2 linked regions of the Methylomagnum ishizawai genome follow. The protein of the gene in region 2 binds, or shares a complex with, the protein of the main gene of each other region. Links are inferred from orthologs where the notes say so. Each region holds a gene or a part of one and is shown on either strand. Other genes may lie near its edges.

Region 1 (10,606 bases), 1.1 Mb from region 2 along the record:
ACGGCGGGTGGCCTCAGTGGTGTCCGCCGCAGCAACCGGCGGCGGGCATTTCTTCGCCCGGCTGCACGGTGCTTTTGCTCATCCCGGAATAGACCGGGCACCAGCGCAGCTTGGCGGTGGCGACCAGGACACCGCCGACGACCAAAAGCGGGATGTTCGCCATGAACACCGATGCCAGCAAAGCGCCGATGCCCACGCCGTAGCGGATTTTCTGTTCTTGCAGGCCGATATTCAGTTCGCGCTGCGTCATGCGTTTGAAATCGAAGTTCATCGCCGGGCTCCTAGATTGAAACACTAGATTTTGCTTGCTCGGGCCGGATGGCGCAAGCCGATTCCGGTAAAATGCTGCGATGAACATTCCAGCGATCATCGATTCCCTGAATCCGGCCCAGCGCGAGGCCGTGACTTCCCCTTGTCCGGCCTTGTTGGTCCTGGCCGGGGCCGGCAGTGGCAAGACCCGCGTGCTGGTGCATCGCATCGCTTGGCTGATGCAAGTGGAGGAAGTTTCCCCCCATGGCGTGCTGGCGGTCACTTTCACCAACAAGGCTGCCAACGAAATGCGTGGCCGCATCGAAGCGATGCTGTCCGCCCCGACCACCGGCATGTGGGTGGGCACGTTCCACGGCTTGGCCCATCGCCTGCTCAGACGGCACGCGCGGGAAGCCAAACTGCCGGAGACCTTCCAGGTTCTCGATTCCGACGACCAATACCGGTTGATCCGCCGCTTGCTCAAGAGCCTGGATTTGGACGAGGCCCGCTGGCCGCCGCGCCAAGTCCAGTGGACCCTCAACGGCCACAAGGAGGAAGGCCGCCGCGCCCGCCACCTGCCCGTGTCCCCGGACCCGTTCGAGCGGCAGATGCTGAGGGTCTATCTGGCCTACGAGGAAGTCTGCGAACGCTCGGGGCTGGTGGATTTCGCCGAGTTATTGCTACGCGCCCATGAGTTCCTGCGCGATACGCCCACGGCGCTGGCGCATTATCAGGAGCGTTTCCAGCACGTCCTGGTCGATGAGTTCCAGGATACCAACCAGATCCAATACGCCTGGCTCAGGCTGCTGACCGAGCGCCACGAAAATCTGTTCGCGGTCGGCGACGACGATCAATCGATTTATAGCTGGCGCGGGGCCAAGGTCGAGAATCTCGCCCGGTTCCAGCAGGATTATCCCCAACACCGTTTGGTGCGGCTGGAGCAGAACTACCGTTCCACCGGCCATATCCTCAAGGCCGCCAATGCCTTGATCGCCCATAACCAAAGCCGTTTGGGCAAAACCCTGTGGACCCAGGGCACCGAGGGCGAGCCGATTGCGGTCTATGCCGCTTTCAACGAGCAGGATGAAGCCTATTTCGTGGTGGAACGCATCCGGCAATGGGCGGCGGAAGGCCATGCCCGCCGCGATGCGGCGATCCTGTATCGTTCCAACGCACAGTCCCGCCAATTCGAGGAAAAGCTAGTGGCCTTGGGCGTGCCCTACCGGGTCTATGGCGGCTTGCGCTTCTTCGAGCGGGCCGAGATCAAGGACGCCTTGGCCTATCTCCGCTTGGTCGCCAACCGCGACGACGATGCTTCCTTCGAGCGGGTGGTGAATACGCCGACCCGCGGCATCGGCACCAAGACCCTGGACTTGATCCGCGATCTGGCCCGCGACCAGCGCCTGCCGCTGTGGCGGGCGGCGGAGCGGTTGTGCGGCGACGCGGCGGCCTTGCCCGCCCGCGCCCGTGCGCTCCTGGCCGGGTTCCTGCAACTGATCGAAAAACTGGCCTACGACACCGCCGAACTGGCGCTGTGGGAGCGGGTACAGCGGGTCGTCCTGGGTTCCGGCCTCAGGGAACATTATGAAAAGGAAAAAGGCGGGCAGGGCGAGGCCCGCTTGGAAAACCTCGACGAATTCATCAACGCCGCCCGCCAGTTCGAGACGGAACCGCACCTGGATTCGGAATTGCCCAAGCTGGACCAATTCCTCGCCCACGCGGCCTTGGAAGCCGGCGATAACCGGGGCGACGCGGACGACGATTGCGTGCAACTCATGACCTTGCATGCCGCCAAGGGCTTGGAGTTCGATCTGGTATTCGTGGTGGGTTTGGAGGAGGGTTTGTTCCCCAGCGTGCAGTCCATCGAGGATGTCGCCCGCTTGGAGGAAGAGCGCCGCCTGTGCTATGTGGGCATCACCCGCGCCAAGCGCAAGTTGTTCCTGACCCACGCCGAAACCCGGCGCCTCTATGGCAAGGAGACCTATCCCCGGCAATCCCGGTTCTTGCGGGAGATTCCCCAGGAATATCGCCATGACGTGAGGATGAAGGGCAAGACCGCCGCGCCCAAAGCCGCCGCGCCCGCCCTGGGCACCCGTCCGGCGGGTCCAAGCGTCGGCGGGTTCAGGGTGGGACAGCGGGTGCGCCATGCCAGTTTCGGCGTGGGCGTCATCCTCAAGTTCAAAGGCGATGGCGACAAGACCAGCGTCGAGGTGAATTTCGCCACGGTGGGCATTAAGGAACTGATGCTGTTGTCCGCCCGTTTGCAGCCGGTTTGAGGGCGGTCAGGCGCATTTCCGCAGCAGGGCTTTGATGGCCGACACCACCCAGGCCGCGCCTTGCCCGCCGTGCTTGAGCAGCCATGCAGCCAGGGGACGCGCCCTGGCCGCGAGATGCCGGATATCTGCCCATAGCGGCCCGAAATCCACCGGCATATCGCGTACCCGGCCCCGCCGGATCAACCAGCCCAATACGCCGCTGGCGAACAGCAAGGCGGGGGCCAGGCCGGCGAGGAACCATAGGAACCGGCCTCCCGTGCCCCAGGTTTCCCCGGTATGCAGCGGCCACAGCCAAGTCATCGCGGTTTCCCCCGCGCCGAACCGGGCGGGATTGCGGACCTCGCGGATTTGGCCGCTGTACTGGTCCACCCAGACCGTGGTGAGCGGATGGCGCTGGTTCACTTCCCAGGGCTGCCGCAGCGAGATGCGGTAGGTGCCGGTTTTCCCCTCGGGCGTCGCCACCCGCCGCACCTCCGCGTGCGGGAACGGGCCACGCGCCAATAGCACCGCCTCGTCCAACCCGACCGGCCTATCGTTGGGCATGGCCGTGCTGCGGATGGCGGGGCCGTCGTCGTCGTGGCCCATGCCGGAGGTTCCCAATAGCGATTCCGGTACCCGCGGGAAGGCTAGGCCGAATCCCGTGCAAGCCTGGGCCAGCAAGGGCAGGGCGATGGCGAGCCCGAATAGCCGGTGCCCGTCCCGGATCAGCCGTCCCAGGCGCTTCCCGCCGCCCGGCGTGAATATCCGCTTGATTCCGACCGGCTCCGATAACCCCAGCCACAGGCCGGAAACCACCGTCAGCACCAGCGCCAGTCCCAGTCCACCCACCCAGTTCCAGCCCGTGCGGCCCAGGCCGAGTTGCGTATGCCAGTCCGAGAGGCGGGTGGCCGCCGTCTCGCCCCAGAAACGGCTGGCGACGATTTCCGCCGTATAAGGATTCACCGACACCATCAACGGCGCGTAGAACCGGCCTTGGGTTTCCTCGGGATTTTCATACCAGGCGGTTAACATGCCGTCCGGGGTGCGGGGGAGTTCCAGCGTCCAGCTTCCGGGCCTCCGGGGGTGCGCGGCCCGTACCGCCGCCAGGATAGGGTCTAGCGCAAGCGGCGGGGCTTTGGGGCGCTCGATGGAGAGCCGGGGGTCCAGCCATAAATCCAAGGCCGGACCATAAAGGGCGAGAGCGCCGCTCAACCCGATCAGCGCGAAGAACAGCCCCAAGGGGAGCGCCAGCCAGCGATGGATTTTCGGACAGGGGCGGTGCGGGGGTTTAGCGTTCATGGCGGGGAGTGGGACGGCGGGAGGGATAGCTTATCGTATCCCCGCCAGGTCCGGTCCAACCAGGGGGATAACAGGCGGTCGGGGACGGCGTTGGAAAAGGTCGCGACCGATGGGCAAGATCGTCCGATACCAGCGGAGTTTGCCGATATTCAAAGGGAAGCGGGCCTGCGGCCGGGCTTCAAACTCATGGTATCTATAAGGCCAACCATCCGTTTATAATGCCTCGATAGCAGGCCGGGTGTAAGAGGGTTCTCCATGAAAGGTGGAGTTGCATCCGCTGGGAATGCCAATGTGTCGCGACAGGAAACTCTCTATTCCATTTGGCGGCATGCCCCCTTATACTACAGGCACTAGCGGCCATCCAGCCCTGATTCGCTTGGGGCTGCACCCACTTCTCAGGACATTAGATAGGGGAAAGACGTGAAAATGAGCAATACGACGACGGGTTTATTGGCGGCGGCGCTGCTGCTGTCCAGTCCCTTGGCTTCGGCGGAGTCCAAATATCCAGCGGCGGATTTCGAGCCGCAGGTCATCACCCGCGATGCCGATCTGATCTCCAAGCACGACCAAGCCGCCAAGGAGCGCGAAGCCGCCGAACAAGCGAAGCAGGCGAAGCGCAGCCAAGTCGTCGCGTCGTCGGCGGTGTCCAAGTCGTCGGAAGCCGAAGCCGATTCCACCCCAGCCAGTGCCGCCGAACCTGTGGTGACCACCGAAGGTGGTTCCTCGATGGATAACTTTCCCGTTGCCTTGGTCGTTTTCGCCTTGGCGGGCTTGGTATTTTGGAGCACCAAACGGCCCAAGGGCCAGGAAGTTCGTTATAGTGCCGCTCCTGTCGCGTCCACAGGTACCGTGGGCGGAGAAACCGGGGTTGCCAAATACCTGAAGGAACTCGAAGCTTCCGCCCGCAAAGCGGCCGGCACCGGGGTTGCCCGCTATCTCAAGAATCTCGAAGCCAACGCCGCTCCCAAAGCCCCCGAAACCGGCGTAGCCAAATATATCAAAAGCAATAAGCTCTAAGTCATAAGACGCGGTACCGAGAAATACCCGGATATCAGGGCTGTTGACAGGTTCCGGCGGTTTCGACTTGAATCGAAATTGTTGATGCGATAACCAGTATCGCGCTTAATCAAAGTTATATCGGAGTACATATTATGGCGGAGCTAAGCGGAGTAGCTAAGTATATTAAAAACCTGGAGTCGTCTGAAAAGAAAGTCGTCGAGACCGGGGTGGCCAAGTATATTAGGGACCTGGAGGCTTCCGCGAAAAAGTCGGCCGAGACGGGAGTTGCTAGGTATATCAAGAATCTTAATAAGGCTGGGTGAAAATTGCTTGCGAGCTTAGGCATCGAAGCGATGTGCCAACAGCTTGATTAAGGCGATGGCCTACGCGCTACACAGTTAGGAGTTGACATTCGTCTGAAATAGGGCGATGCATTTCTAAGCATAAAACCTGTAACCAACCATAACCAATCGGAGCATACACCATGGCAAGACCGTTAATTCAATTGGCACTCGATTCTTTGGATGTTGCCCAGACCCTGAAGCTCGCCAGCCTCGCGGCTCCTTATGTTGACATTTTCGAAATCGGCACCCCGTGCATCAAGCATAACGGCGTGAGCTTGGTCAAGGAATTGCGCAAGCTTTATCCCAACAAGCTGATCCTGGTCGACCTCAAGACCATGGATGCCGGTGAATACGAAGCCACCCCGTTCTATGCGGCGGGCGCTGACATTTGCACCGTGCTGGGTGTTTCCGGTTTGGCGACCATCGCCGGCGTGATCAAGGCTGCCAATGCCCATGGCGCCGAAGTGCAGGTCGATCTGATCAATGTTCCCGACAAGGCCGCGTGCGCCAGGGAATCCGCCAAGCTGGGTGCCCAAATCATCGGTGTCCACACCGGTCTCGACGCCCAGGCCGCCGGTCAGACCCCGTTCGCCGACCTGCAAGCCGTGGCCAAGCTGGGCCTGCCGATGCGTATTTCCGTGGCCGGCGGCATCAAGCAGTCCACCGTGCAGCAAGTCGCCCAGGCCGGCGCGAACATCGTGGTCGTCGGTGCCGCCATCTACGGTGCGCCGTCCCCCGCCGATGCCGCCCGTGAAATTTGCGAACTGGCCAGCGCCGCCTAAGGAACCCATATGCATCAGCAGCTCATCATAGACAAGATTACCAGCATCCTTTCGGCTACCGATGCTAGCTATGAAGAAAAATTAACCGGCATACTCGATAAGGCATCGCGCATATTCATCGCGGGTGCCGGTCGGTCGGCCTTGGTTGCAAGATTCTTTGCAATGAGGTTGATGCATGGCGGTTATGACGTCTATGTCGTCGGTGAGATCGTGACGCCGAGCATCCGTGCGGGGGATTTGTTGATCGTCATCTCCGGTTCCGGGGAAACCGAGACCATGATCGCCTACACGAAGCGGGCCAAGCAATTGGGTGCCGAGATCGTGCTGATTTCGGCCAAGAGCAGCTCGACCATCGCCGACATGGCGGGTTCGGTGCTGCAAATCGGCAGCCCCGAGCAATACGGCAAGGTTGTCGGTATGCCGATGGGCACTGTGTTCGAGCTATCCACGCTGATGCTCCTGGAAGCCACCATTTCGCATATCATCCACGAAAAGGGGATTCCGGAAGAAGAAATGCGGACCCGGCACGCCAATTTGGAATAATCCCCCGCGGGGTGGTTCCAGAAAGTCGCCAGGGCAGGATTCATATCCTGCCCTTTTTTTATGCCTTGGGGATTGCGCGGGCCGGGCGCATACGGGTTGACCCTCCCGATGCGCTTCAGCCGCCGATCGGTAAATGCCTCGGCAGGGCGATTTCCATCGCGACTGGCAAATGGTCCGAGCAGGTGAAATTCAGCGCCCGGACCTTTTCCACCTTCAATTCGGGCGTGACCAGGATGTGGTCCAGCATCCGGTGCGGACGCCAACTCGGGAAGGTGCTGATCTGGCAGGCGGGATCGCACAGCCGGGTGGTCTGGAACAGGAGGTTCAATTCCGGGGAATCGGGTTCGCAATTGAAATCCCCCATTAGCACCACATAGGGCAGGTCGTGGATCAACTCGCCGACGAAGGCCAGTTGCCGAAGCCGGGTCCGTTGCGCCAGGGACAGATGCAGCACGCCAACATACAAGGCATCCTCGCCCGATTGGCCGAACCGTGCCAACAACGCGCCCCGCCCCGGCAAGCCCGGCAGTTTGTAATCGTGGACGGTATCCGGCTTCAGGCGGCTCAGCAGGCCGTTGCTATGCAGGGCGATATTGCCGAAACGGCGGTTGACCTGGTTATGCCAATAAGGGAAGCCCGCGTGTTCGGCCAGATATTCGGCTTGCACGATGTTGTGGCTGCGGGCGCCGCCGCCGTCCACTTCCTGTAGGCCCACCAGGTCGAAGGGTTTGAGGAGTTGGGCGATGCGGTTGAGGTTGGGCAGGCGTTTCCGCGAGGGCAGGATGTGTCGCCAGCCCCCGGTGAGGTAGTCGCGGTAGCTCGAAGTGCTAATGCCGGTCTGGATGTTGAAACTCGCCAGTTTCAGGCGGCGCGGGCGGTCGGGCACGGATGTCATGGGCTGGGGTCTGCGTGGGTTGCGCGTTCCCCGGACGCGGATCCGCCGCCTGGGAGCGGCGGTCCTGTGGGGTCCATACCCTGGGCGGTGGCCTAATGGGCCGCTTTCAGGGCCGGTGCTTCGGGAATCGGCGGGGCGCCATGGGCTTCCGCCACCGGGGGCTTGGCCTCGGTTTCCTTCTTGATGAGCGCGTTGGTGATTTCGATCATGCGGGCGAAGCTTTTGGCCTTGGCGGGACCGACCAGATATTTGCCGTTCACTACGATGCTGGGCGTGCCGGTGACGCCGTAGCGGGCGGCCATGCCCTCGGCCTGGCGCAGTTTGGAATCCACCGCGAAGGACTTGAAGGCCGCTTTGAAGTCGTCCTCCTTCACGCCGTGGGCGGCGAAGAACTTGCCCAGGTCCTTCTCCGATTCCAGGGTCTGGTGCTTGTTCTGGATGGCGTCGAAGAAATCGCTATGGACCTTCTCCACCACGCCCAAGGCCTCGGCGGTGAAGAACGCCTTGGCGTGGTTGCGCCAATGTTCGTTGAACACTGCCGGTTGGCGGATGAACACCACGTTCTGCGGTTTGCTCCTGATCCAGTTGTTCAGGTCGGGCTCGAAGTGGTAGCAATGCGGACAGCCATACCAGAAGAATTCCATCACCTCGACCTTGCTGGGATCGGAAGTGGGTTGGGCCGGGTTGATTGTGTCGTAGTCGGTGCCGGCTTTGAACTCCTCGGCGAAAACCGGCGCGGATAGCAACAGCCAGCCCGCCATGAACCCGAACAGCAGTTTCATCATGATACCTCGTCAAAAATACAGGGAGTGTTATGGGAAGCGTGGATTATTGGAGGCTGGAAATGTAGTCCGCCACCGCCTTGATTTCCGCCTCGTTCATCCGGGCCGCCAGGGCGCGCATCATGCCGTTCATATCGTTGCCGCGTTCCCCGGCCTTGAAATCCCGGAGGGTCTTTTCGACATAGGCGGCGTACTGCCCGTTGAGCTGGGGGAACACCGCGCCCGGATTGCCGTTGCCGCCGAAGCCGTGGCAGCCGGTGCAGGCCGGGACGCCGGTCTTGAGGTTGCCGGTGCGGTAGATGGTTTCGCCGAGGGCGTTGGCTTCCGTCTTCTCGATGGTGATCTTCTGCTGGCTGTAATAGGCCGCGAGATCGTCGATATCCTGGCCGGTGAGGGGTTCGGCCAAGGCGCCCATGGTGGGGTCGCCGCGCTTCTGGGATTTGAAATCGTGGAGTTGCTTGGCGATGTAGGCGGCGTGCTGGCCCGCGATCTTGGGGAAAATCGGGGCGCTGCTATTGCCGTCCTCGCCATGGCAGCCGGCGCAGACCATGGCTTTTTCCTTGCCGGCGGCGGGATTGCCTTGGGCATGGGCGAGGGCGACGCCGCCCGCCAGTAACAGACCCATCCAAAACCTTAGTTTTCCCATTCCCGATACCTCGCTGATAGCCGGATGTTATTGATATGAATGTAAACGGGCCGTCCGGGGCGGTGGCTTGGGGCATGGTCCCGGTGGCGGCGTGGCGCTGAAAAACCCAATGGGCGTGGTCCGCTTCAAACCCGCAATCAAATACGGGTAAACTACAAAAGTCAATTATTTCCCCAACGGCCTATCGTGAAATCCATTTATCATTCCGCCAGTTTCCTGGCGAGCGCCTCGAAGCTGAGCAACGCCCCTCCCGACCAAGGCTTGGAGGTCGCGTTCGCGGGCCGGTCCAACGCCGGGAAGTCCAGCGCCATCAACCTGATCACCCAACAGAAATCCCTCGCCAGGGTCAGCAAGACGCCGGGCCGGACCCAACTGCTCAATTTCTTCCAACTCGACGCGGACCGGCGCCTGGTCGATCTGCCGGGCTACGGCTACGCCGAGGTGCCCGAGGCCATGCGCAAAACATGGGGGGCGATGATAGAGAACTATCTGAGCCAGCGCCAAGCCCTGCGCGGGGTTTTTTTGGTGATGGACATCCGCCGTCCCTTGACCGATTTCGATTGGCGCATGATCGAATGGTGCGCCCATTACCGCCTATCCCTGCATATCGCCCTGACCAAGGCCGACAAGCTCAGTCGGGGCGCGGCCCTCGATACCCTGCACAAGGTCAGGCGGGAGTTGGCCGGATGGCAAGGCCCGGACATCGGCCTGCAATTGTTCTCCGCCCTCAAGCGGGTCGGTGTGGAGGAGGCCCATGCCGTGTTGGACCGCTGGTTCGAATGCGGGCCGGGCGCGGTGCCGGACGGCGGGCTTTGAGGGATCGCCGGGCAAAAAAAACTCCGAAGCAAAAAAGGGGAAAATGCTTCGGAGTCTTGGAGTTCCCGGTTGGGGGGAACCGGGATTGAGAAAACTACCCAAAGAGAGGAGGTGAGTAGTTCGCGTCGTGCCTGAATGGCCCTATGACCCCCTTCCGCCGGAGAAAGTTCCAACCGGCCCCGGCCCTCGTGATACCCAGGAATTCCACCGGTCCCTACCCGGAACTTATCCCCGTCCCGCTGTCTCGAATGAGCGCGGCGCGTTCCCCCCGGAACCGCCGGGCACCGGCCCATCCCGCCTGCCGGAATCCCCTTGAAACCCATCGTCTAGGCCCGCCCACATGAATATCCAAAAACTCGTCAGTTTCAACTTTCACTTCGCCGTCTGGTTATCGATCCTGGGCGGTATCGCCGTGATCAACCATCCCGATTTCATCGTGCCCGACGACGACGGCATGTATGGCCCCTTGCTTAATAACTTCCTGGTCGTCATCGGCTATCTGGTATTCAGCCAATTGGGGCTGTGGTATTTCCGCTATTTGAAGGGCAGCCGCATCGAGGCTTTGATTATGGCCTATACCTTTTTCGCCACGGCGGTGGGGGCCAAGTTCTATGGGATGGTCAACAACCTGCCGGTGTCGGATGCCTTCGTGATGGCCATGGCCTATCTGGCCGTCTCGCATGGATTTTATTATGCCGCCGGTCTCATGGAGGCCGAGACGCGGGCGGCCCAGGCCAAGCATCCCGGCCCGGATGTTTGAGGCTTATAGCTCCACCTGGAGATTATCGATCAAGCGCGCCTTCCCCAGCCGTGCGGCGGTCAGGACGACCCACCGGGTTTCCCCCGGCCCAGGCCGGGCCAGATCGTCCTGGCGGCGGATGGCGAAATAATCGGGCACGAAGCCCTGGTGCCGCAGGGCTTCCGCCCGCTCCCGCTCGATCCTGGCGTAATCGCGCGCGCCGCCGCGCAGTTCCGCCGCCGCCGCGCATAACTGGG
Region 2 (10,588 bases):
AAACCGCCGCCCTCGCCCAGCAACTCGGCGTGGAACTTCACAGCGGCGATTTGTCGGTGGAGCGCAAAACCCTGTTCCTGGAAGGCTTGCGCCGCCGGGACGTGCGCCCAGTCTGGATAGGAAACTCCCGCACCAGCCCGGCCCTGCGCGAACACGCCCACGTCACCGTCGCGCTGGCCGGTGGGGCCGATTTGGCGGATGATGTGGCGGTCGATATCGTGCTGCTCGGCGAATCGCTGGAACCCTTGGCGGATATCGCGGCGCTCTCGGCGGAAAACCGCGAGCGTATCGTCAAAACCTGCCGCACCGCGATGATCCCCAACCTGCTCTGCATCGTCGGGGCGTTCGCGGGGCTCTTGAACGGCATCACGGCGGGCATCCTGGCCAATATCGCCGTATACAACGTCTACCGTTCCGCCAAGGCTTCGTTGCGCGCCAGCGCCGCCAGCCGCAACCAGCCCGCACGGTTGACGGTCTAGCGCCTAGTGGGCGGGGAACGCCTCCCCGCCCGCCGCAATTCATATAAAGAGATTCAGGGTATGAACGCCAACACGACCAACTCCCCCAAAAAAAGACGCCGGAAAGCCCAGCCCGGCGCGGACATCGCCCTAGCGCCCACCCCCACGGAACCGGCGGCACCCGGCCCCCACGACGACACACCGGCCCCAGGCTCCACCTTGGAAGTGGCCACCGACACCGCGGCCACCGACACAGCCACACCGCCCCCCGAACATAACCCCGAAGCGGCACCGGTCACGGCGGCAACCCAAGCCAACGACACGCACTCCGCACCGGAAGCGGCACCCGCCACCCTGCCCTGCCTCGTCAAAATCGCCCCGGAAACCGGCGACGGCGACGCCAATGACGCGGATGTCGTGGACCGCGTCGAGCATCTCGCCAAGGATGTGGCCTGGGTGCTGATCGTGGCCGGGGTGATCGGCGTCGTGGTGCCGGGCGTCCTCGGCACGCCCTTCCTGATCGCGGGGGCCGCCGCCCTCTGGCCCGGCAACCGCAAACGGCTGGAAAAATGGCGGCAAGGCCACTCGCCCAAGTTCGCCCGGGGCGGCATGAAGCAAATCAACCGTTTCCTGGACGATCTGGAGCGGCGTTATCCACACGACGGGAGCAAGCGCTGAGCATGGCCGCGCAGAGCCTTACCGCGATTGACGGCACCCCGCATGTGCTGAACGAATATGAATTGCGGCAGGTCTGCGCCATCGCGGCCTGGAAAGGCGAAAAGCCCGGTATGACCAAGCGCCTGGCCAACCAAGTCGCGGGTTCGCTGGGCAAGCTGAGCGGCAAGCTCATCCCCGACGCCCCGGTCCAGGCGGCGATGAACGCCCTCAACAAAGCCGCCGGGCAAATCGCCCGCGACGACAGCATTTTCAAGGATAAGCGCCTACGCTTGACGGATATGCGCAGCCTCGACGATATCGCCGCCCAGCCGCTGGAATTTTGCGACGCCCTGGCCGACCGGATCATCGCCGACGCCAGCCGCATCGCCCTCGGCATGGGCGCGGCCACCGGGGCGGGCGGGCCGGTCTCGACGGCGGTGGGCATCCCCGCCTTGCTGTTCGGTGCCCTCAGGGTGATCCACGAGGTTTCGCAGGCCTATGGCTACGCGGCCCATGGCGAAGCCGACCGGCACACCATGATCGGCATCCTGGCGCTATCCTTGGCCGCGACCCCGGAACAAAAAGCCCGCGCCCTGGAATGCCACCGCCGCCAGATCGAAACCTCGCTCATCAACCAGGCGATGGAAGAATCGGCCAACAAGGCCTTGCAACGGGCGGTGCTGGGGGCGGAACTGGGCGCGTTAATCCCCGGTTTCAATATTGCCTTCAACGCCTATTTAAACCGGCAGTTCGTCAGCCGAGCCGGGGTGGCGGCCAAGCGGGTATTCCAGGAGCGCTGGCTGCGCGAGCGGGGCAAAGTGGCCTGGATCGCGCCGATTTAGCGCGCCCGCATCAATCGTTTTACGGAACTCGGGACGCATACCCGAATCAGCGGAATCACCGCGGCGGAGGGCCGGTCCGGCCCTCCGCCGCCATAAGATAAGCGCGGGCGCTCACTCCCCGCATCGGCCATCCCGGCCACGAACCCTCCCTCTGGACGAAGTAAAAACACAAGGCAAACAATGGGAACCCTGCCCCGCGAACTCGGCAGCAAGACCGTATGGTGGATTCTGATCCTGGTGCCCGCCAGTTTCCTGGCGGAGCGGCTGGCGCTCGATCCGATGGCTGTATTCCTGATCTCGGGGTTGGCGATCATCCCCATCGCCGCCCTCATCGCCGAATCGACCGAAACCATCGCGGGCGAAGTCGGCCCCACCCTGGGCGGCTTGCTCAACGCCACCTTCGGCAACGCCACCGAGATGATCATCTCGGTGGTGGCGCTGTCCCAAGGTTTGGGCGATGTGGTGAAGGCCAGCATCACCGGCACCATCGCGGCCAACCTGCTGCTGGCGCTGGGGGCCGGGATGCTCCTGGGTGGCCTGAAACACCGCGAGCAACGCTTCCCCTCGCGGGTCGCCCGCATCAACGCCTCCTCCCTGAACCTGGCCCTGGTGGTGCTGCTGACCCCGACCGCGATCCACTACACCTCCTCCGGGCTGGACCCCAAACTGCTCGACCATTTCTCCCTGGTCGCCGCCGGTTTGCTGCTGATGTTCTATATGCTGTCCCTGGTATTCTCGATGCAGAACCACCGCCAGCTCTACGAATTGGACGAAGCCTCGCTGCATTCGGACGAGGACGCCGCCAAAGAGCAAGTCGCCCTCTGGAAACCCATCCTCATCCTGCTGGCGGGAAGCGGCCTCCTGGTGTTCGTCTCGGAGTTGCTGGTCGACAGCCTCAAGCTGGCGATCACCAGCATGGGCCTGACCGAGCTGTTCATCGGCGTGATCCTGATCCCCTTGTTCGGCGGCATGGTGGAATACATCACCGTCGCCAATTTCGCCATGAAGAACAAGATGGACCTCGCGGTCGCCGTGGCGGTGGGGTCGAGCCTGCAAATCGCCATGTTCGTCGCGCCGGTGCTGGTCATCGTCGGCTTCCTGATGGGCAAGCCCATGAACCTGGAATTCCATTCCTTCGAACTGGTGGCGGCGGTCATCGCGGTGGGCATCGCCAATTCCATCAGCGCCGATGGCCGCTCGAATTGGCTGGAAGGTTCCCTGCTGCTCACCACCTATGGGATATTGGGCACGGCTTTCTATTTCCACCCCTGACACGGAGCCCCGATGCCCACGCCATCCAACGATTTCCCGCTGTTCCGGCAAGCCCTGGATACCCGCCTGCCGGGCAGCCTGCCCCTGGACGACTATCTCCAGCGCGGTGCCGTCCGCCTCGCCGACCACGGCTTCGAGGACGCCAATACCCTGGGGATGGTCGCGGTGTGCCGGGACGAAATCGCCTCGGCCTTCGTGACCGGGGTCACCCGCCACTGGGGCAAGACCTTCGGCTGCCGCAGCCTGGGCGGTTTCCTGCTGCTGGGGCGCAGCGGCATCCTGACCGGCGTGTCCCATGCCCCCCTGGTGGGCGGGCGGCGGCGCTTCGTGTTCTTCGCCCTGCCGCATATCGCCATTTCCGGGGAAGGGGAAATCGGGGCGGTCTACCGGGAGGGCTTGCACGAGGCTTCCCACGCCTGCGGTTCGCTGGCGGCGGTACTCAAGGAACTGGCCTCGGGCCGCATCGATCCGCGCACCGATTTCGACGACCTCGAACAATGCTGCGTCCGCCAGAAGCTGCTGTCCGGCCTCCGCTATGGCGAACAACCCGACCTCCTGGCCGCCACCCGGCTGGCCTGCCAGATCATCCGCGAGGACGGCGAACGCCTGCTGGGCGGGGTCGATCCCAAGGTCTACGACTACGCCTTCATGACCGGCATCCTGATCCACGGTCCCGACGACGGCGATTGGGTGTATCCGCAAAGCTGCCTCCTGGCGGGCGACGGCATCCCCGGCGGCAGGCAGTCCATCGAACTCTGACCCCCGACGCGAACGGCCCCGCCGGGCGTCGCCGCCCGGCGGGGCCGTTGTCGTTTCCCGGACTTTGGCGCGGAACCCCGCGCCCCGCCCGCTACTTGACCAAGCTGGGATCGATCCAGCCCTGCTCCGCGAAATACTTGCCCAATGCCTTGGCGACCTCGTCGGCCATGCCCTTGGCTTCCTGCGCCGAGGAAGATTTGTAGTTCTTGACCGCGCCCAAGGTGGCGTTGGTGGCCACCACCGCCGCCGTGCCAGCCCCGGCGGCGGCGCCGACCGGACCCATGACCGCCGCGCCGGGCATCTTGCCGCTGTCGGCGTGGGCGTCGAAGCCGATCAATTGCTGATAGCCCTGGTTGGTCGGGGCCATCACGCTGACATTGGCGTCGATGGAGGATTGCCCCGCGCCGAAACCGATGACCGTCCGTTTCAGGCGGCTGCCCTCGTCGATGTTGACGAATTGCCCGGTAATCAGGATCGACCCCGGATTCAGCGGCATGTTCTGGTCGGCCCGGATCGCGTTCAAACCCCAGGACTGGAGTTTCACCGTCAGCTCGGTCGCCAGGGCGTCGGCCACTTCCCGGCCGATCTGCATTTCCTCGGCGGTGGGATCGGTGTTCTGGAGTTTGGACAGTAGCCCGGAACCGGCCTTGACCTCGGAGGGGCTGACGGCGAAGTTATAAATCAAGACCTGCTGCGGCCTGGGCAGGCCGGAAGCGGCGATTTCGGTGGTGTTCTTGATCTTGGAACCGGCGCAACCGGCCAGCCCCAGGACCGCGAAGGCGAGGACGAAGGATTTGAGCGGGAACAGGAAACGCATGGATGCCTCGTTTTGGTTATGGTGGTGGGAAGAGGATGGAAATGGAAATCCCCATCTATGGGGAGGTCGACCGCGAGAAAGCCGCCACGGTCGGCGCGGTCTGGTTGAAGGTCAGGGCTACGTTCGCCGCCCCCGGCTGGTCGATGGGCACTCCGCAGGCCGAACCCGCGCAAACAGCCAGGTCGGGATTGGCGTAGACCCCGACCTCGGGATCGTAATAACTCATGATGTCGCCGAATTGGCCGGGAATGCCATAGCCATACGAATAGGGGAATTTGCCGGGAGTGGTGGCATGGGCGCGGTCGTGGGTGGCCCCCATGACGTGGCCGATCTCGTGGGCCAGGGCGTAGTCCGAGCAGTAATAACCGCCCGCCGCGCCATAGCCCACCACAGCGAAGGCCTGGTCGGCGGTCAGCGGGGTGTCGCCGCCGCCATCGACCCAGGCGATGCCGCAGTTGCCGCCCTGGCTCTGCGGTTTGAAGGGACGGACCAAGGCCACCACGTCCGCACCGTACCGGGCGCGTAGGCGGGGAATATTGCGGAAGCCCTTGCCGGCATAGGTCAGCCGGTCCAGGGCGGTGGCGTTGAGGGTACGGTCGGCATACCCGACCTTCTGGGCCGCGGCTAAGCGGAACACGGCGTTCACCTGGCTATCCGCCAAGGCTTGGTTCGCCAGCGCCATGAGTTGGTTCAAACGGGTGGAGACCCCGGCATTGCCCATCCCGGCGGTGTAGAGCAGCAACACGTCGATGCGGGTCTTGCCATCCTGGGTGGCGGTGGTATCGACGGGCTGGGTCGAACCCCCGCCATCCTGCACCTTGACCTTCGCCCCCTCGCCCACCACGGATTGCGGCAACGGACCGGCCCCGCCGACACCGCTGGACACCGGGCTTTCGTCGCCTTCGAAACCGCCGTTCTGCAAGCCCGAGGCCTCCATATCGACCAACCATTGGCCGCCGCCCTCGTCCGATTCCAACTTGTACAAGCCACCGGGGGTCAGGATTTGCCCGGCCAAGGCTCCCTCGCCCAAGGTCAACAGCGCCCGGTAACGGCCTTGCGGGCCGTCGAGATAACCGACCCAGGTCAGGTCGCCATTGTCGTGTTTCCAGGCGTTGTCGTGGACCAAGGCATAGCGGCCATCGGGCAGGTTGGCATAGAGGCGCTCGCCCTTCTTCATGTTCCTGAGGCGCCGGGCGGGCACGTCGATGGGGTAGACCGAACCCGGCGCGTAAATCCGGTATTGGGCCGGGATCGACCGGCCGGGACGGTAGGCGAACAGTTCGCCCGGCGACGGCGCGGCGGCGGCGGGTGCCCGACCATCGCCGTTGCGCCCGGTGACATTGACCTCGGTCAGCTTGCCGCCAGCCGACCACGTACCGGCGTAGTTATAGCCACGCAGCAGGCTACGGATAATATCGGGCCAGGCCGTGCCTTCCGGCTGGGCCTGGATGCGATCCTGGGCGATCTCCGGCGCGACGTGGAAACGCACGCCGGAGGGAGTCGAAATATCTTGCAGCAGGATTTGGAGGGATTGGGGGCCGGGATTCCCGGCTTGGGCGGGGTTCCCGGCCAAGCCGGTCAACAGGCCGATAATCCAGGCGGTTCGATAGCGCATGGCGGAGACTCCTGAATAGCGCGAGTCCTGGGATTATAGCCCTGAGGAAGACGGTTTTGGGTGGGAAGGGAAATCCAGGACCGCCGAGCCCGGATGGAACGCGGCGCGATCCGGCAGCCGGGGCGGAGCGTCGATTCCGCCATGCCGCAGCCAGACCAAGGCCGCGCCGCTCAGCCGGGAAGATGCCAACCGGGATCGCCGTCCAAAGAATATTTCTTGGCGCGGAAGCGATTCAAGGTCGCCACCGCCGCGTCCAGGTCGGCATGACAACGGTTCACCCAATCCTCGCCCCAGTAGAAATTGCAACTGGTCTCGGCCCGCAGCAAACGCCAGTGGGCGGACTCCAATTCATAGCGCTCCTGGTCGCCCAATTCGCGCTCGGCGGCTTCGATCAGCGCCTCGTGGACCTGGGCGCTCACCTTCTCGACCCGCGCCAGCGAGTCCTTCTGCGCCTGCGAGCCGGTCCATTGGACGAAATCGTTGCCATGGTGCCAGCCGGTGTTCCACGCCCCGGTCTTCACCCGCACCTCGCCCACGGCCCCGTGCTTATCCAGGTAATCCTTGATGAAGGTGGGCCGGATCAGGCTGTCCTTGCGGGCCTCGTCCAAAAGCTCGCGGTAGAACGCGCCCCAGAAATTGACCTCGTTCTGGGTGTTGCGGAACCAGCCGCCGTTCTCGCCATCGGTACAGGTGACGACCAGTGGCTCGAATTCGCACCACTGGGTGCGCTGGGCCACTTCCTTCACGAACCAGATGTAATCCATGCCCGACTCCTGGGCGTCGGACAATTCGCGGTCGCGCACGATGACGATGATCTCGTCGTCGCCATAGCGGGCGATATGCGGACGGTAACGTAATTCGTGCCAATCCATGGGCGTGACCGGCTCCACATGCTCGCTATCCACGATCACATAGCGGTAGCCGAATTTCTTCAGCAGCGGAATCAGTTCCATGGAAAAACCCATTTCCGGCGGCCAAAACCCCTGGAATCCATTGCGCCAGAACAAATGCCGGGCGATACCCTGCCAGCGGGCGATATGCTCGTCGCGGTCGGCCTCGGGAATCAGGGGGAATACCGGGTGGTAATAACCCGTGCCCAAAATATCGATGATCTTTTCGTTCTGCAAATGCCATAACAGGGAGCCGCAATCGATGATGCCATAGACACTGCTCTGGAATTCCGGGCTGGACAGGGTTTCCAGCAAAGTGCCCGACAAGGAAAGATGAACCCTGGCGACATCCTCGTAACCCCAGAGGAAGCGCGGGATGCGGTCGTAGGCGTAGAGGATTTCACGGGCTTCCCAGGGTTGTTCCGCGAGGAGATGTTCGAGGTTGCCGGGCGGCTGGTGGAGATTGAGGACCAGGGCGTGATGGATGATGGACATAGCGGCTCGCTAGGAATGGGATTCTGAAAGAATTTCGACCGCTATTATGCCGGGCGCGGGCATCGCTTGTGACAAGGGCAAGCCTTGTCGGAAACCGAACAATCTTTTTCCCGAAGCGAGCCATTGGACGATGCTGGCCTCAACCCGCCTGGGACAGGGTATCTCCCGGTCCCGCCCCGGATACTGGCCGGATGGCCGGACTATAAACAGCGCATTAACCCGCCCGCCAGTGCCAAACCGGCCTCAGGCCCCGGAGACCCGGAGCGCGAACCTGGATTTGCACCGTACAACCCGAGCGACAAGCCAAGACCCGCGTTCCCATAGGGTCCGGGTCAAGCGCCGCCGACCAAAACCTCGTCCCGGAGGCGCTGGATTTCATCCCGGAGCCGCGCCGCTTCCTCGAAGCGCAGTTCCTTGGCGTGGGCGTACATCTGTTCTTCCAACTGCTTGACGAGCTTGGCCGCGTCCTTGGGTTTCACCGCACGATAACCGGCCTGGGGTTCGCCCACCTGGGCGGCGGACCGGGTTTTCGCCCCCGTTGCCGCGCCGGGGATCGGCACTTCCAAAATATCCACCACCCGTTTGACAATGCTTTGCGGCACCTGCCCGGTTGCGAGGTTGTGGGCGATTTGCTTGGCGCGGCGGCGTTCGGTTTCCTCCAGGGCGCGGGCGATGGAGCCGGTGACGGTGTCGGCGTAGAGGATGGCCTTGCCGTGGACGTTGCGGGCGGCGCGGCCTATGGTCTGGATCAAGGAGCCGGTCGAGCGCAGGAAGCCTTCTTTGTCGGCGTCGAGGATGGCGACCAGGGACACCTCGGGGATATCCAAGCCCTCGCGCAAGAGGTTGATGCCGACCAGCACCGCGAACTTGCCGAGCCTCAGGTCGCGGATGATTTCGACCCGCTCCACCGTCTCCACGTCCGAGTGCAAATAGCGCACGGCGACCCCGTGTTCATACAGGTATTCGGTCAAATCCTCGGCCATGCGCTTGGTCAGCGTGGTCACCAAGACCCGCTCGTTCCTGGCGACACGCTGGCGGATTTCCGAGAGCAAATCCTGCACCTGGTTCAGCACCGGGCGGATTTCGACCTCCGGGTCCACCAGGCCGGTCGGGCGCACCACCTGCTCGACGATGGCCCCGGAATGCTTGAGTTCGTAAGGGCCGGGCGTGGCCGAAACATAGATGCGGCGCGGGGCGCGTGCCTCGAATTCCTCGAATTGCAAAGGCCGGTTGTCCAAGGCCGAAGGCAGGCGGAAGCCGTATTCCACCAGGGTTTCCTTACGCGAGCGGTCGCCCCGGTACATCGCGCCCAACTGGGGGATGGTGACATGGCTTTCGTCGATCACCACCAGGGCCTCGGCGGGCAGGTAATCGAACAAGGTCGGCGGCGGCTCGCCCGGCCCGCGCCCGGAGAGATAGCGCGAGTAGTTCTCGATGCCGGGGCAATACCCCACTTCCAGCATGACTTCCAAATCGAACAAGGTGCGCTGTTCCAGGCGCTGGGCCTCGACCAGCTTATGGGCATCGCGCAATTCGTCCAGCCGCGCCTTCAAATCCAGCTTGATCTGGTCGATGGCCTCCAGGATTTTTTCGCGCGGGGTGACGTAATGGGTCTTGGGGAACACGGTGTAGCGGGCGATGCGGGCCAGGATCGCGCCGGTCAGGGGATCGAACAACGACAGGCGTTCGATTTCGCCGTCGAACAATTCGATACGGAGGGCTTCGCGTTCGGATTCCGCCGGGAACACATCGACCACCTCGCCCCGCGCCCGGAAAGTGGCGCGGCGCAATTCGGTATCGTTGCGGGTGTATTGCAGTTCGGCGAGACGGCGCAGCAGGGTGCGCTGGTCGATCATATCGCCGCGCACCAAGTGCAGCACCATGCTGAAATACGAGGCCGGTTCGCCCAAACCGTAGATGGCCGACACCGTCGCCACGATCACGGTATCGCGCCGCTCGATCAGCGCCTTGGTAGCCGACAGCCGCATTTGCTCGATATGCTCGTTGAGCGAGGCGTCCTTCTGGATATAGGTATCGGAAGACGGGACATAGGCTTCGGGCTGGTAATAGTCGTAATAGGAAACAAAGTATTCCACCGAGTTTTCCGGGAAGAATTCCTTCATCTCGCCGTAAAGTTGGGCGGCCAGGGTTTTATTCGGGGCCAGGATCAAAGTGGGTAATTGGGTTTCCTGAATCACCTGGGAAACGGTGTAGGTCTTGCCCGAGCCGGTAACGCCGAGCAAGGTTTGGTGCAACAAGCCATCGTTGACGCCCCGCACCAATTGGCGGATGGCCTCGGGTTGGTCGCCCGCAGGCTGGAACGGGCTGCGCAGGCGGAACGGCTTGCCCTGGGTCGGCTGTTGCGGGAGGGATTCGTCTAGCACGGGTTTGATCGGCATGATGGTGCGCTACCTATAAACGCGGGTGGATCGGATGGGCGGATGCCCCGATATTAGGCGGAGATGACCCGGAATGGTTTGGGCCGGGGCCGGGGTTCCATACTCGACAGCCCCGCCCCGCATGGCTATCCTCTCGCTTTTTCCACGCCTTCGCACAGCGCCCACGATGAACATCAGACTCTCCGACCGCGTCCTATCCATCAAGCCCTCCCCCACCCTGGCCGTCACCGCCCGCGCCGCCGCCATGCGGGCCGCCGGCAAGGATATCGTGGGACTCGGAGCCGGCGAACCCGATTTCGACACCCCCGAACACATCAAACAGGCGGCGATAGCGGCCATCCACTCGGGCTTCACCAAATACACCGCCGTGGACGGCACCCCCGG

Evidence for each region.
Region 1: the proteins of uvrB (region 2) and uvrD are in contact, whole or in part, in a crystal structure (PDB 7EGT), measured with the Thermus thermophilus proteins. The link is inferred for Methylomagnum ishizawai from one-to-one orthologs. Residues at the interface, in WP_096411307.1 of Thermus thermophilus: Glu23, Leu25, Arg26, Asp27, Gly28, Glu29, Arg30, Phe31, Arg55, Glu326, Asp327, Phe328, Glu379, Ser382, Gln383, His398, Gly400, Arg401; in WP_096412145.1 of Thermus thermophilus: His654, Arg656, Phe657, Gln666, Asp668, Glu669, Lys680, Arg681, Leu682, Ser683, Lys685, Tyr686, Ala687.

The regions. Positions count from the first base shown.
Region 1 is NZ_FXAM01000001.1:625,617-636,222, forward strand. Bases 3-2,937 are described here. They hold uvrD (DNA helicase II), read left to right. Parts: upstream 3-350; coding sequence 351-2,525; downstream 2,526-2,937. Other genes in these bases: B9N93_RS02720 (YgaP family membrane protein), read right to left, coding at 14-271; B9N93_RS02730 (PepSY-associated TM helix domain-containing protein), read right to left, coding at 2,532-2,937. In the rest of the region: more of B9N93_RS02730, read right to left, coding at 2,938-3,803; B9N93_RS02735 (hypothetical protein), read left to right, coding at 4,230-4,820; hxlA (3-hexulose-6-phosphate synthase), read left to right, coding at 5,287-5,928; hxlB (6-phospho-3-hexuloisomerase), read left to right, coding at 5,938-6,471; B9N93_RS02750 (endonuclease/exonuclease/phosphatase family protein), read right to left, coding at 6,587-7,366; B9N93_RS02755 (thiol:disulfide interchange protein DsbA/DsbL), read right to left, coding at 7,459-8,151; B9N93_RS02760 (c-type cytochrome), read right to left, coding at 8,195-8,773; yihA (ribosome biogenesis GTP-binding protein YihA/YsxC), read left to right, coding at 8,981-9,610; B9N93_RS02770 (hypothetical protein), read left to right, coding at 9,951-10,370; panC (pantoate--beta-alanine ligase), read right to left, coding at 10,374-10,606. UniProt on the Escherichia coli protein: A helicase with DNA-dependent ATPase activity. Unwinds DNA duplexes with 3'-5' polarity. Translocates on single-stranded DNA with 3'-5' polarity. Initiates unwinding more efficiently from a nicked substrate than double-stranded DNA.
Region 2 is NZ_FXAM01000001.1:1,769,760-1,780,347, reverse strand. What follows is about bases 7,672-10,588. They hold uvrB (excinuclease ABC subunit UvrB), read right to left. Parts: upstream 10,205-10,588; coding sequence 8,138-10,204; downstream 7,672-8,137. Other genes in these bases: B9N93_RS08010 (pyridoxal phosphate-dependent aminotransferase), read left to right, coding at 10,371-10,588; B9N93_RS08020 (polysaccharide deacetylase family protein), read right to left, coding at 7,672-7,805. Also shown: B9N93_RS08055 (heavy metal translocating P-type ATPase), read left to right, coding at 1-479; B9N93_RS08050 (hypothetical protein), read left to right, coding at 540-1,136; B9N93_RS08045 (EcsC family protein), read left to right, coding at 1,139-1,957; cax (calcium/proton exchanger), read left to right, coding at 2,138-3,229; B9N93_RS08035 (hypothetical protein), read left to right, coding at 3,242-3,988; B9N93_RS08030 (DUF4410 domain-containing protein), read right to left, coding at 4,080-4,805; B9N93_RS08025 (reprolysin-like metallopeptidase), read right to left, coding at 4,861-6,420; more of B9N93_RS08020, read right to left, coding at 6,591-7,671. UniProt on the Escherichia coli protein: The UvrABC repair system catalyzes the recognition and processing of DNA lesions. A damage recognition complex composed of 2 UvrA and 2 UvrB subunits scans DNA for abnormalities.